Regions from separate parts of the Lysinibacillus sp. ACHW1.5 genome, predicted to be linked through region 1. Evidence: riboswitches for the same ligand, from Rfam matches in the RefSeq annotation. Region 1 holds a riboswitch; the other holds the start of a gene.
What was found. A riboswitch is a leader RNA that binds a small molecule or an ion and turns the genes downstream of it on or off. The one in region 1 is predicted to bind S-adenosylmethionine.

Region 2: another riboswitch for S-adenosylmethionine. It lies ahead of L6W14_RS07685 (YezD family protein); the one in region 1 lies ahead of L6W14_RS20135 (bifunctional homocysteine S-methyltransferase/methylenetetrahydrofolate reductase).

What each region holds. Positions count from the first base shown of each region.
Region 1 covers NZ_CP091777.1:4,008,888-4,012,215, reverse strand. The annotation lists gene L6W14_RS20140 (protoporphyrinogen oxidase) at 3-1,397, shown strand; SAM riboswitch class I at 1,497-1,597, shown strand; gene L6W14_RS20135 (bifunctional homocysteine S-methyltransferase/methylenetetrahydrofolate reductase) at 1,687-3,328, shown strand, end outside.
Region 2 covers NZ_CP091777.1:1,621,231-1,624,558, forward strand. The annotation lists gene L6W14_RS07675 (TetR/AcrR family transcriptional regulator) at 1-499, shown strand, start outside; gene L6W14_RS07680 (DUF418 domain-containing protein) at 483-1,577, shown strand; SAM riboswitch class I at 1,748-1,843, shown strand; gene L6W14_RS07685 (YezD family protein) at 1,914-2,069, shown strand; gene L6W14_RS07690 (flavin reductase family protein) at 2,160-2,645, opposite strand; gene L6W14_RS07695 (VOC family protein) at 2,795-3,328, shown strand, end outside.

The DNA of each region.
Region 1 (3,328 bases):
TGATGAAAACAGTTGTTGTTTTAGGCGGCGGTATTACAGGACTATGTACAATGCATTATTTGCAACGTCAAGTGAAGGAACATAATTTAGATGTTCGTCTAGTGCTTATAGAAAAAAATACATATTTAGGAGGCAAATTATATTCAGCACATGAACAAGGTTTCATCATGGAAACGGGTGCTGATTCTATTGTAGCCCGTCATCAAGGCGTTATGGAACTCGTGCAGGAGCTTGATTTTGAGGCGGAATTAGTTTACAACGAAACAGGTATTTCTTATATTTATACGAATAATGAGTTACATGCTATTCCGGCAGATTCAACTTTCGGAATACCGATGAGTGTAGCATCCTTAGAGGAAAGTACACTTATTTCCGAGCAGGGAAAAAAAGAAGCGTTGAAGGATTTAACATTGCCAAACAATGGCTTCACAAAGGAAAGTTCTATCGGTGAATTTTTAACTTACTATTTAGGAGAGGAACTGGTGAAAAACCAAATTGCACCAGTCCTTGCAGGTGTTTATTCGGGAGATTTACATCAGCTTTCTATTGGCTCTACTTTACCGTATTTAATTGATTATAAGAATGATTTTGGAAGTATTATTAAAGGCTTTGATGCGAATCGTGAGCAATTTGTTAAAGCAGCGAACAAAAAATTTATATCCTTTAAAAATGGTTTATCTTCTTTAATTAATCGACTTGAACAAACCTTATCCGATGTAGAAATTATCAAGGGTGTTACTACACTAAATGTTCAAAAACAAGATAAGAACTACACAATTTCTTTAGCTAATGGTGAAATTATTGAGTCAGATTATGTCGTTTTAGCATTACCGAATGATTCTGTCCAAAATCTGCTACAGGATGAATCTTTAAACCGCTATTTTAACCAATTTACGACAGCGTCAGCAATTACTATCTATTTAGGTTTTGATGTGCCAGACGCTAAATTGCCAGCAGATGGAACGGGCTATATTGTTTCCCATAATTCAGACGTTACTTGTAATGCAGCAACTTGGACTAGTCGTAAATGGAAGCATACATCGAAAGAAAATAAATTACTTGTGCGACTCTTTTATAAGAGCATCAATCCAGCCTATGAGCAACTACGTGCCATGACTGATGAAGAATTGGCAGCAGTTGCTTTAGAAGATGTGAGAAAGAGCCTAGGAATAGAGGAGCAGCCAACTGTTGTGAATGTAACAAAGTGGATTGATCAAATGCCTAAATATGATTTAGCGCATCGTGAAGCATTACAAGGACTACTACAAGAATTACATGAGAACTATCCTAATTTATCGATTGCAGGGTGCTCATATTTTGGCGTAGGTATTGGTGCTTGTATTCAAAACGGGAAAAAAATTGGCGAAGAGCTTGCAAATGAACTTGCCAATTTCTAAGATTTTAAGTGAAAAAAAACTTTGTTATGTGAAATAGTCTTGACTCATTCGTCAGTAAACGATATGATTCTTTTAATTATTTAAAAAATTCATACTTAATTCTTATCAAGAGAAGCAGAGGGACTGGCCCATTGAAGCTTCAGCAACCAACTTTATTGTCAGGTGCTAAATCCAGAAGACCGTTGAGTCGAAGATGAGAAGGAACAACAATGATGAATCGTTAAAGCCTTCTTTTTTTATGAAAGAAGGCTTTTTATTATATAGAGACATAGGAAGAGAGGCTAATTTTATGGGATTGCTTGAAAGGTTAAAAACGCATGTATTGACGGCAGACGGTGCAATAGGCACAGTGCTATATGGCTATGGATTGGAGTATTGCCATGAGGAAATGAATGTTCAGAGACCCGAGTTAATTGAAAAGATTCATAGAGAATATATTGCAGCTGGTGCTGACATCATTCAAACGAATACGTACGGTGCAAATGCCATTAAATTAGCTCGCTATGGATTAGAATCAAAAGTCCAACAATTTAATGAAGCTGCTATCACCATCGCAAAACGAGCAGCGGCTGATGGCGGTCAATTTGTTTTAGGAACAATTGGTGGTATTCGGGGAATTCGTAAAAGTGATGCAACCTTGGATGAAATATTAGCGACTATTGAAGAACAAGCAAGCGTCTTACTTGCAGGGAATCCAGATGGCCTTTTACTTGAAACTTATTATGATTTTGAAGAATTAACAGCAACCTTAAAGATGCTACGAGAAAAAACAAAATTGCCGATTATTGCACAAGTTTCTATGCATGAGCCCGGTGTTCTACAAAATGGGATGTCTTTAAATAATGCTCTCCATGAGCTTGAAGCCCTAGGTGCTGATATTGTTGGTGTCAATTGTCGACTAGGTCCACACCATACTATTCTAGCATTTGAAGGTGTAGAACTTCCTAATAAGGCATTTATGTCGGCCTATCCAAATGCATCACTTCTGGACTTAGAGGATGGGCGTGTCGTTTATGAATCAGAAGCTGATTATTTTGGTCGAGCGGCTGTTGAATTGCGTGATCAAGGTGTACGTTTAATAGGGGGCTGCTGTGGTACAACACCCAAACATATTGCAGCAGCAAAGAAGTATTTAGAAGAGTTATCACCGGTTCAGGAGAAGCATGCGAAACCTGAAAAGATTGAGATTGTTCGGGAAGCGGAGCCAACAAAGTATGAGCCTCTTCATGAAAAGGTTAAACGTGAACGTTCTGTCATAGTAGAGTTGGATACACCTAGACATTTAGAGATTGACGGGTTCCTTGAAGGAGCAAAGCAATTATATGATGCAGGTGCAGATGTAGTTATGATGGCAGACAATTCATTGGCCTCTCCACGTATTAGCAATATTGCAATGGGAGCATTGTTGAAGAGCACACATGGTGTACGTCCACTAACTCATATTACATGTCGCGACCGTAATTTAATTGGTCTACAATCTCATTTAATGGGGTTAAATGCTTTAGGTATTCATGATGTGTTGGCTGTTACGGGTGATCCAACGAAAGTAGGAGATTTCCCAGGTGCGACAAGTGTTTATGATGTATCTTCAATGGAGCTAATCCAATTAATTAAGCAATTAAATGGAGGGGTCTCTTTCTCAGGTAAGCCACTTCGAAAAAAAGCAAATTTTTCAGTTGCTGCTGCATTTAATCCAAACGTCCGTGTGTTAGATCGTGCTGTGACACGCTTAGAGAAGAAAATTGAGCATGGGGCAGACTACTTCATTTCTCAACCAGTATATACGAAAGAAAAAATTGTAGAGATTTATGAGGCAACAAAGCATTTACAAGCTCCAATTTACATCGGTATTATGCCTGTTACGAGTTATAAAAGTGCTGAATTTTTACATCATGAAGTACCAGGTATCAAATTATCTGAAGATGCCTTAA
Region 2 (3,328 bases), 2.2 Mb from region 1:
GGTCGGTATTTCAAAACCAGCCATTTACTATTATTTTCAATCAAAAGATCAATTAATCGCTTTCATATTTGATGAATTGTATAAAGAAATTCAACATGATGTCGCTGTGGAGTATAAAGAGCTTTCTTCTGCTAATTTTAAGGAGGAATTACTTAAGCTAGGCTATAAATCTATTGAGGCACAGGACAAGGACCCTTATTTTAATAAAATATTTAATCAATATGTACTATTAGCGGCCCGCGATGAAAACTATAAAAGACAATTAGTAGAGCTAGAAACAAGCTTTTTAACGAGCTTTGTTGCTATCCTACGATATGGCGTACAGCTAGGCGTGCTAGAGGATACTCCCCATATAGAAGCGAAGGCACAGATGCTAGCCCTCGTCTATGATAATATCGGTAATTTCATGTTAACAGGCAACCAATTGAACTATAGGGCTATTTGGAAGGAGGCAGTGAATAGCGTTATCCAAGGGGGCAAAGATGACAAAAAGAAATGATGATCGGCGCATTGAAGGTCTTGATTTTGCAAGAGCTCTCGCCATGCTTGGCATGTTCATTGTCAATTTTGGCGTCATAACAGGTTCTACAACGAATGGTTCAACATGGTTAATGGCCTTCCAACATCTTTTCGAGGGACGTGCTTCGGCCGTATTTGTCATGCTAGCAGGAATAGGGACAGCCTTAATGACTCGTCAGGCTAGAGAGAGTAAGGACCCAATCCTTCTTCGTCAAAATCGACTTACTTTGTGGAAGAGGGCGCTTTTGTTATTTACGATAGGGATTATATTATATGCAATCGGCTGGACAGGAGATATCTTACATTATTATGGCGTGTATATGTTTGTTGCTGCTTGTTTGATTGCCCAATCCAAGAAAATGATGATCTTCATAATTGGTGCCATCCTTATCCTTTCACAATGGCTTCAAATTCAATTTAGTTACCTTGCTGGTTGGCATCCAACATATGTGCTACTAGAGTATCTTGATTTTTGGACACCAGCTGGATTTATAAGAAATTTGATGTTTAATGGCTATCATCCACTATTCCCCTGGATTTGCTTCTTTCTGATAGGGATGGTAATGGGCACATTAGATTTAACAAATCATACATTAAGAAAAAACTTACTGGTGATAGGCTTATTGCTAGTCATCGTGACTGAGACTTGTTCAACGTTATTCATTAAGATGACAACCATTCATTTATTAGATGTAGAGAGTGCATTGTATTTATTTGATACAGGACCGATTCCACCGAATATGATGTATGTCCTCTCTAATTCGGCTTCGGCTATTGTTATCATTGTTGGCTCCATCTATCTTGTAGAGACATGTAAAAATAAAGTTATTCAATCTTTCATATTAACTGGACAAATGTCTTTAACGCATTATGTTGGCCATGTTGTTATAGGCATTGGAATACTAATTATTTGCCAAAAGCTGGAGAACCAAACACTTGCTTTTTCCATGCTGTATGCCTGCTGTTATTTTTTAGGATGTGTCGTGGTTTCTGTATGGTGGAGGACTAAACATCATCGAGGCCCACTTGAATTCATGATGAGGAAATGGAGCTTGTAATAAATTAATGGATTGCCATCTATTTCTCACTGACTAGGCATAAAATACTTTAGGTATAGGGAGTCTTTTAATCTAAACGACATATTGCATAGTATTCAACTAGGTTTTCTAATATTTTGTATTGACATTCCTATAGCAGAATTATAGAATTATTTTCAAGAAACGCAGTACTCTTATCAAGAGAGGTGGAGGGACTTGGCCCAATGAAGCCTCGGCAACCGAACAACAGGTGCCAAATCCAACAGATGGTGTCTGAGAGATAGGAGGGGCTATCAATCAGTTTGATGCGTTGGCCTCTTTATGAACAATAAGGATAAAAAAGAAGGGGTGTATCGTATGGCTCAGTCAGTAAAAGTAGATGATAAGAAACTAGAGGCAATTGCGAAGGCGATTCAAAATCTTGAATTTGGTGAAGTGCATATTACGATTCAAGATGGTGTGATTGTGCAAATTAATAGGCTTGAAAAGCAGAGATTTCCGCAGAAAAAATAACAATGATTTCAGTAGAACTTATGTCAAACGGCCACCTATAAGCATGAAGGATTTCCTGTGCTTACAAGTGGCCCTTTTTTTGTGTAAAGGCTAGCTATAAAAGCTTTTTGGTATGGGACCGATATGACGGCGATGATAAAGCAAAGGCTCTTTTTGAGCATTTGTAATGTCTACGACCTGCCCAATAAAAATGGTATGGTCGCCAGCATCGATTTGCTGAAATGTTTTACATTGTAAATTAGCTGCTGTATCATGTAAAATCGGTAGTCCTAAAGAGGAAGTTGACCATTTTGCTTGTGCAAAGCGATCAGGGATTTTACTGGCAAATAGTGTACATAAATGCTCTTGATCACTCGCTAAAATATTGACCGCAAAATTTGGCGAAGTCGTGAAATAAGGATGGAGCTGAGATTTTTTATCGAGTGACCACAAAATAAGGAGCGGGTCGATTGAAACAGATGCAAAGGAATTGACGGTTAAGCCAATCGGTTTTGTGTCATGACATGTCGTGACAACTGTTACGCCTGTAGGATAATTACCTAATGCCAATTTAAAAGCAGCTACTAAATCTGTCATTCAAATCACCTCTTTATGAAATTAGTGAACGGAGTTTGTAGGTAAACGAAACTTTTTTTCATATCCTACTAGTAACTCCTTTTCTTGAGTAAATTTTAAACTAATCAAACATACAGGTAAAGGTAATGGGGAAAGAAAGGGGAATGGCCATGACTTTATATTTTGATCATTTGGTTCATCAAGTGGAATCACCAGAAAATATAAAGGTTTTCTTCAATAAACGAAATGTCCATACAGTGAATGGTGGGCAGCACACGATGTGGGGGACTTATAATACGTTAAGCTACTTTGGCTTAAGCTATATTGAACAAATTGCTATCTATGATCGTGATTTATTTGAGCAAGCGGCACAATACCCATATTCCCTACATTATACGTTTAAACGTGATCAAGAGCGCCAGGGATTTTCTCGAATTGCTCTGCGCACAAAAAATATTGAGGAAGAGGGTCGACGCTTGCGAGCATTGGGCTATGAAGTATATGGACCAGATGCATGTAGCAGAACAAGACCAGATGGCACTGTGGTAGAATGGAAGCTATTGCATTTTGGTAAGCCAGATCTGCCAATTGATTTTCCATTTTTGATTGAATGGGCGGAGGCAGATGAAGAGCGTTTGGTTCAATTAAAGGCAAGTGGTGCCATTGATGTCAAACAGGCTATAACCATGGAATCCGTCCAATTC